2 regions of the Fructobacillus tropaeoli genome follow, and region 1 is predicted to be linked to the other one. Evidence: predicted binding sites of a transcription regulator. Region 1 holds the regulator's gene; the other holds the start of a gene.
What was found. Region 1 encodes Rex, which represses fermentation and respiration genes when NADH is low (regulators of the CRP and FNR family bind a similar motif). Its sites were predicted from a motif close to TTGTGAANTANTTCACAA; they were not measured.
Positions count from the first base shown of each region.

Region 2: FT12353_RS02475 (2,3-butanediol dehydrogenase) is a predicted target of Rex. The motif match lies at 1,931-1,948, and genes of this name have one in related genera.

Region 1 is NZ_BOJU01000003.1:47,336-51,618, reverse strand. Features, by position in the region: gene rimI (ribosomal protein S18-alanine N-acetyltransferase) at 1-407, shown strand, start outside; gene FT12353_RS04345 (GNAT family N-acetyltransferase) at 397-870, shown strand; gene tsaD (tRNA (adenosine(37)-N6)-threonylcarbamoyltransferase complex transferase subunit TsaD) at 867-1,901, shown strand; gene FT12353_RS04335 (redox-sensing transcriptional repressor Rex) at 1,995-2,642, shown strand; gene FT12353_RS04330 (lipid II:glycine glycyltransferase FemX) at 2,647-3,687, shown strand; gene FT12353_RS04325 (Cof-type HAD-IIB family hydrolase) at 3,753-4,283, shown strand, end outside.
Region 2 is NZ_BOJU01000002.1:65,668-69,950, reverse strand. Features, by position in the region: gene FT12353_RS02485 (DUF2798 domain-containing protein) at 1-319, opposite strand, end outside; gene FT12353_RS02480 (2,3-butanediol dehydrogenase) at 711-1,763, shown strand; gene FT12353_RS02475 (2,3-butanediol dehydrogenase) at 1,990-3,042, shown strand; gene FT12353_RS02470 (CopY/TcrY family copper transport repressor) at 3,199-3,636, shown strand; gene FT12353_RS02465 (cupredoxin domain-containing protein) at 3,695-4,066, shown strand; gene FT12353_RS02460 (cupredoxin domain-containing protein) at 4,122-4,283, shown strand, end outside.

The DNA of each region.
Region 1 (4,283 bases):
TTCAAGAGGCAGTCTACAATGGCTATGCTCCTTGGGTTTCGCGCGATTTCTACCATGAATTAACCCAAGAAAAGGATCGACTATACTTGGTCGCTTTGAGAAAGGACCAGGTCATTGCCTTTATTGCTTTGGTCAAGCGTGATTTGGTTTCTGATTTACATATTGCCAATATCGCCGTGTTGCCGGTTTGGCAGGGACAACAGGTTGGCTCATGTTTGATTAACACGGCGAAGGCAGTTGCGCGTGAAATCGGCTTAAAGGAGCTTTCCTTGGAGGCAAGACGGTCGAATACCGGTGCTTTGGCACTCTACGACCGCCATGGTTTTACGGTTGTGGATGTTGTGGAACATTACTATATTGATAACCAGGAAGATGCAATTTCAATGGTGCTCGACCTTGAACATTAAAACAGCAACAATCGATGATAGCCAAAGAATCCATCAAATTGCTTTGGCGGCTTTTTCAAGGGATCAGGTACCAAAGCGGTTGATTGATGAGCAATTGACTGCGGGGCGGGTGACCTATTTATTAGCAGAAATCAATGCACAGGCGCCCGCCAAAACTGATTTAGATGATGGGGCTGCTGAGGAAACTAAAATCGTCGGCTTTTTATCTTACCGTGCCATCTTGGATGAGGTGGACCTCTCTTTTTTGGCCGTTGATCCGGCTTTCCAGGGGCAAGGGATTGCTCGCGAACTAATGCGGGCTTTCTGTGAGCAAAATAACGAGCGAAAGGCCTATTTGGAAGTTGCCGAAAACAATGTTGCTGCCCGGCACCTGTATGAAAAATTTGGCTTTGAAATTTATGCCCGTCGTGATGGTTATTACCATGATGGCCAAACAGCCATCCTAATGGAGAAGAATTTATGACAACTTTAATTGCCTTTGAATCAAGTGCTGACGAGACCTCAGTGGCCGTTGTCAAGGACGGCCAGACCGTCTTGAGCAATGCGGTGGCGACCCAGATTAATTCACACCAACGTTTTGGTGGCATCGTGCCGGAGGTTGCTTCCCGCCACCACCTGGAATGGATTACGAAAACCTTAGACATCGCCTTAGCGGATGCAAAGGTTCAACCAGAAGACCTCGACGGTGTCGCCGTGACCTACGGCCCAGGATTGGTTGGCTCCTTGTTAGTTGGTCTAATGGGGGCAAAAACCTTTGCAATGGCCCATAACCTGCCGTTGATTCCGGTCAACCACTTGGCCGGTCACATTGCTGCCGCTAATTTTAACCGGTCAATTGTCTTTCCGGCTTTGGCATTGATGGTTTCCGGTGGCCATACGGAATTGGTCTTGATGAAAGAACCCAATGATTTTCATATTCTGGGTGAGACCTTTGACGATGCGGCCGGTGAATCCTATGACAAGGTCGGCCGGTTGTTGAACTTGCCATATCCTGCCGGGAAGGCAATTGATGAATTGGCTCATCAGGGTCAGGTCACCATCGATTTTCCACAGGCGATGGCCAAAGAGGCCGGGTATGACTTTTCCTTTTCCGGTTTAAAATCAGCGGTCATCAACCAAGTTCACAACGCCGAGCAGCGTGGTGAAACCATCAAGGAAGAGGACCTCGCGGCTTCTTTCCAGGCTGCGGTGATTAAGGCACTGGTCGGTCGCACAAAGCGGGCCTTGACTGATTTCCCAGTGAAGTCGCTGGTCCTAGCTGGTGGTGTCGCTGCTAACAGCGGACTGCGTGCAGCGTTGACTGATTTAATGGATGATTTTCCAGCCGTTGACTTTATCCCAGTACCCAAGCAGTATACTGGCGATAATGCAGCCATGATTGGCGCAGCGGGCTATTGGAACTACGAAGACAAGATTTTTGCCGATCTTGATTTGAACACAAATCCTGGCCTTGATTTTCCATTAGCAGACCTCAACCAGCAGGATAATGAATAAAAATATTTGTGAAAAATGAGCGAATAGATAGGAAAACCCACAATCTATGCTATAATAAATATAATTTAGTTCACAAAGTGAAATGGAGACGCCATGGACGAGCAAGCAAAGATTCCACGAGCAACCGCTAAGCGGTTGCCCATCTACTACCGTTATTTAACGTTTTTAAATGATGCCGGCACCAACCGGATTTCTTCTGCTGAATTGGCTGAAGCAACCAAGTTTGATGCGGCAACAATTCGCCGTGATTTTTCATATTTTGGTGCTTTAGGCAAACGTGGCTATGGTTACGACGTTGAGGCCCTGTTAGAATTTTTCGCCAAGGTTTTGGACCAAAATTCATTGATTAACGTGGCTTTGATTGGGGTTGGTCATTTGGGCCAGGCCCTTTTGAACTTCAACTTCCACCAATCATCAAACATGCGAATTGCCGCTGCTTTTGATATTAATGAAAACCGGGGCAAGATTTTGTCCGGGGTACCAATTTATGACATGAGTGAATTGGAAGAGCAAATCAAGGCCCAACGGATTAACATCGCCATTTTGACGGTGCCACAAGGTGTTGCCCAGGAAATTACGGATACCTTGGTAGCCGCTGGGGTCAAGGGGATTATGAACTTCACGCCGTTGCGGGTTTCCGTACCAAAGGGTGTTCGGGTTCAAAACGTTGATTTGACTAACGAACTGCAAACGTTGGTTTACTTTATTCAGAACTACGCCTCAATTACGACGGGAAAGTAAGGATATGACGGTCTTAGATTTAACACAGCCAAGTCAGGTACAAAGATACCAAGACTTTGTTAGGACAGCGGCTAAAGGCCAAGTGACCCAGGACCCACTCTGGGGCGACTTGAAGGCTAATTGGGGCCACCTATACCTCTATCATGAAAATCAGGATGGCGACATTGATGCCGCAATGGCGGTCTTAACTATTGAAGCCGTACCTGGAAAATTGTTGGCGTATTGCCCAAAGGGACCCGTTGCTGACGTGACCAACGTTGCCTTGGTTAAGGAATTGGTTCAAGAAGCGTTGGCTAATTTGCCAGAAAACGTCTTTTTGGTTCGAATGGATCCGGAAGTGCTCTACAACCAAGACTTGGATCAGGCTTATCAAGATGCTGGCTTTGTGACCCGGAATATTAAAGTCGAGAATATGCATGGCAACATTCAACCACGTAAAAACGTGGTTTTGTTCTATGATGGTCGAGGCGAAGGGGCACAACCAATCACTGATGAAGCCAGCTTGATGAAGCACTTCAAAAGCGATTATCGCAATCAAATTCGGCGGGCCATCAAGGATGGGGTCACAGTTACCTCTGGTCGTAGTAAGGAAGACATCGAGGCCTTCTTTAAGACCTATACGATGATGGCCAAGGCTCAAGGGATTACTCATCGGCCAATCGAATACTTTTACCGCATGCAAGAACTATGGGCCGATTCTGATTTGTTCCGGGTTTTCTTGGCACATTATGACGGCCAAGTAATTGCGGCTGGAATTGGCTTTGGTTACGGGGAAAAGATTTGGTATATGTATGCCGGATCAAACCGTGAATTTGCCAAGCACTACGGTCCCTACCTCGTGCAGTGGGAAATGCTGAAGTGGGGGCTTTCCTTAGGGAAGGTTGCTTATGATTTCGGTGGTGTTGGCGAATTTGACCACACTGACGGTCTTTATAAGTTTAAGCACGGCTTTGCCTACCATGACCCACAGGTTGCCTATATTGGGGAGCTGGATTGGGTTGTCGACCAGGCAGCCTATCAAAAATACTTAGAACAATTTGCCTAGCCGATGATGGTAGCCCCTAGTTGTGTGAACTAGTCGACTAGCAAACAAGACAAGAAAGGCATCCAATGACCATTAAAATGATTGCATCCGATATGGATGGTACGTTTTTATCCGGTGAAGATAGTTACGATCAAGAACACTTTGCCCGGGTTTTGTCACAATTAAAGGAAAAAGGCGTGCGCTTTGTCGCGGCCTCCGGTCGACAAGTGGCCAATTTAAAGGAGCTTTTTGAGCCAATGGCCGCTTATGGCTTGTTAGACCAAATCGATTTTGTCGGTTCCAACGGGTCGGTGGTAACAACACCGGGCCAAGAGTTGTATGCGGTTTATTTGACACCGGAACAGATTCGCAAGGTAATTGATTGGAATGCCTTAAATCCCCAATCAGCTGACAATGTGATTGTTTTGGCTGGGGTCAACGGGACCTATATTTCTAACCACGTCAGCCAAGAATTTAAGGAAATGCTGTCGATGTTCTATCCAAATGTCGTTCAGGTCGAAAAACTCTTGAAGATTGATGATAAGATTTTAGGTGTTTCTTTCGTCTGGCCTCATGAAGAGGTGCAAGAACATGTTCAACAGTTAGAGGAAGTTTTT
Region 2 (4,283 bases), on a different contig from region 1:
AAACACCGAAGAGAGACATGCAAGTAACCATGCCCAAAACCATCAGCGTGGAAATGGTCAGAGGAATTTGAAGGCCATCAGTTGCTTTGAAGCGGGGGACGATGTGCTTGAAAGCTAGCATCTTAGCCAAGGGACCGACGAGGAAACCGTCGCAAACCATGGCGACGATTAAAGCGATAGGGTAGCCGACGATGACTTCGTGCCAGAAACCATCCGTTAGTCCCTGAGCGAGGTAAATATTGTAAATGGACATACCCAAGACCATCAGGCCGGCCATCATCAACATGAAAATTAGTTCTTCTTTAAAATTACGTGGCATTTATCAATGCTCCTTTTCTTATTAATTCCAACTTAGCATATAAAATTTTTTCTCGTAAGTAAGGATTTGATGAGAATTAATAGAAAAGCGGGTAGAAGTGAGGGGTGTCAAATGTTCAATCTAAATTAATGACTTATTTTGTTCAAATGGGTGGTCAATACTAGAAAAATGAAATGGGGAATGATGCCCTGGATTCACTGTCAGTGGGGTGATGGTCGGAGTTGCAATCGTTTGTTAGTTTTTTTGATGAACAGTATTCTAAATTGGTATTTAGAAAACAGTCGGCATCAAAGTGATGACAAATATCCGATTTCCTGTTATGCTGTAATTACTTTGGAATGTTATTGCAATCATATTGCGGTAAATTCGTTGATTTTTACAGGAGTTTTACATGAAGGCAGCTGTTTGGCATGGAGCCAAAGATATCAGAATTGAAGAAGTGAATCTTAAACCACTGGCCAGCGATGAAGTAACGATTAAGGTGGCTTATGCTGGGATTTGTGGCAGTGATCTTCATGAATACCAAGAAGGACCAGTCTTAATTCCAACGACTTTCCCTGATCCATTGACAAATGAAGCGGCACCGATTGTTCTTGGTCATGAATTTTCAGGAGTGGTTGAAGCTGTTGGACCCGATGTTTACGATTTTCAGGTGGGCGATCACGTGGCGGTCAATCCTGCAATTACCAAGCGAGAATCCCCTGACGACGTCGATGTTTATGATGGTTATAGCTTTATTGGATTGAGTAAGGATGGTGGTCTAGCGCCCTATGCGAACGTTTCGGTTCAAAACCTTTATCATTTGCCACAGACCTTTTCGTTAAAATCAGCCGCAGTAATGGAACCAGCAGCTGTTGCCGTTCAAGCAGTCAAGGAAGCGGACCTGGCTTTTGGCCAGACTGTGGTCATTTTTGGTGCTGGTCCAATTGGTGTTTTGTTAGCAGAGGTCGCTCGTGCCGCAGGTGCTTCACGGATTGTTGTTGTTGACCTAGCAGAAGTTCGTCTGCAAAAGGCTCTTGAAATGGGGGCGACTGACACGGTCAATGCGAGTCAAGTTGTGGATGTTGAACAAAAAATTGCTCAGATTTTGCCAGACGGAGTGGATGCATCTTTTGAGGTGGCGGGCGTTCAGGAAACCTTTGACCAAGCAGTTGCTGTAACGAAACCGCGTGGCTTTGTTGTGGTGGTTTCGATTTTTCCGCAGCCAATTCGTTTAGATATCCGTGAGCTCATGAATGCGGGTGTGCGGATTGCGACTTCCATTGCTTATTCACGCCAAACTTTTCAACAAACGGTTGATTTAGTAACCAATGGCCAACTCAAGGTCGAACCGCTAATTACTTCTGAGATTCGCTTAGCTGATTTTTTGAAGAAGGGGTTATTACCGTTAATCGATAATCCATCTGAAGAAAAAATCTTGGTGAACTTAACCAAAAGCAAATAAATCGTGCGAAAAAGCTTTCAACGATGAAAGCTTTTTTGTTTGTTCTAAGGTGAGGGAGAATGTTTAGATATTAGTTACTGTTTTCACATTTATTTGTTCGATAAAAAACAAAATCAGCATAAAAACAGTATTTTTACTGATAAACAGTGTTATACTGTACTTGTATCATGATATAAAGTTCACAATAATCAACTAACACTGGTTAGTTAATGGAAAGAGGTTGGTCATGAAAGCAGCTATTTGGCACGGTAAAAAAGATGTACGGGTTGAGGAAACTGATTTACCAGAGCCTAAAGAAAATGAAGTCCGGGTCAAGGTGGCCTATGCTGGTATTTGCGGTAGCGACCTGCATGAATATCTAGAGGGGCCGGTTTTTATTCCGACGGAGTTTCCTGATCCCTTAACTGGAGGGCAGGCACCTATCACAATAGGGCACGAGTTTTCTGGTCAAATCGATCAGCTTGGTGCAAACGTCCATGATTTCCAAATTGGCGACCATGTGTCCGTTAACCCAACGATTACCAAGGGTGTGCTACCCGATAATGTCGATGTCTACGATGGTTATAGCTTTATCGGACTGAGCACGGATGGTGGTTTTGCTGGTTACGTCAATGTCCCAGTTGAAAACTTGTATCCATTACCGAAGGATTTTTCCTTGAAATTAGCAGCGGTCATTGAGCCAACTGCGGTTGCTGTGCAAGCGATTAAGGAGGCCCATCTCACCTTTGGACAAACCGTTGTGATTTTTGGTGCTGGTCCAATTGGCGCGATGGTCACAGCTGCTGCGAAAGCGGCCGGTGCAACCAAAATTGTCGTTGTTGATTTATCGACCATTCGGTTGCAAAAAGCACTTAAAATGGGTGCTACGGATATTATTAATCCAAGTGAGGTCAGCGATGTCGTGGCGGCGGTCCGTCAGATACTACCGGAGGGGGCAGACACTAGTTTTGAAATTGCTGGTGTGCAAGCAACTTTTAATCAAGCCATCAAAACGACAAAAGCGCGTGGTTATATGGTCGTGGTTTCCATTTATGCTCATGCTATCCAATTTAATCCGATGGCGTTAACGAATAGTGGGGTCAATTTAACTTCGACGATTGCCTATTCACGGCAAACTTTTCAGCAGACGGTGGACCTGGTAACAAGTGGCCAAATCAATGTGGCGCCGATTATTACTAATGAGATTAAATTAGACGATATTATCACGGATGGTTTTGATGTTTTGACAACCGACCAATCGCAGGCGAAGATTTTAATTAACCTAACGCAGGAAAAATAAGGCTTGTATCAGCCATTAACCAATGATTAATCAGAAACATTTCCAAATTTGGGAATGTTTTTTTATTTTCCTGTTTACAAATGTAAACTATCGAGTTATACTAATTGTGTTGTTTACAAATGTAAACACGATTTGTTTTGATGAACGGAGGACAGGATTATCATTAACATCACTGATACCGAACAAGCGGTTATGCGGATTATTTGGACGAAGAAACGGGCAACGGGTCGTGAAATTGTTGAGGAAGCCCAGTTATCGCATGACTGGTCAGCTTCAACCATTAAAACGTTAATTCGGCGTTTGACGGATAAAGACATGATTGCAGTCGACAAATCAGAAAAGGTCTTTACCTACGTACCAGTTGTGGCTGAAAACGAGGCAACCGACTATAACGCGAACCGGTTCTTTGATTCCGTTTGTGATGCCTATAAGGGGACGCTCTTAACGGCACTCATCAAAGAAGAACCATTAAGCAAAACGGATATTCAAAATATCCGGGCGATATTAGATGAACGCGAAGCAAGTGCTCCTGACCAGGTTGCTTGTCATTGCCTTCATGAAGATGATGATTCTTGCGCAATGGTCCACCATTAAAACAAAAACTGACGAACTAACAGGCGGTGTTCGCAAAAACAAAAATTGGGAGTATTTTATGGATAAAATTTTGGTTATGGTGGCTGGCCTAGCGGCAATCGCCTTTATTATTTGGTGGTTCTTTGGTCAACATAAGGTTGAAAGTCAGGCAGCCGATCTTGATGACAACCAGCAAACAATCGACATTCAAGTTGATGGTGGCTATTCACCTGAACATATCGTCTTGAAGCAGGGCGTACCAGCGACCTTAAACTTCACTCGTACCGATCCTTCTGGCTGTTTGGACCACGTGGTTTTTGCTGATTTTGGCATTAATCAGGAGTTGCCGCAGGGACAAAAGGTGTCGCTGAAAATTAATACCGACCAACCAGGTCAATACCAATGGGCTTGTGGCATGGATATGTTCCATGGCCAGGTAACCGTTGAATAGAAGTTTTCATATCAAGACAAAATTAATAAGTTTACGTATAAAAAAGGAGATAATCATGGCAGAAAAAGTAGAACAAACAGTAACAGTTGACGGACAATATCAACCAAACGTGGTAACTTTCCAAAAGGGTGACCAAGCAACCTTAACTTTTAAGCGCGTTAGCGAAAGTGGTTGTTTAGACACTGTTCAGTCACACGACTTTGGCTTTCAATCAAAG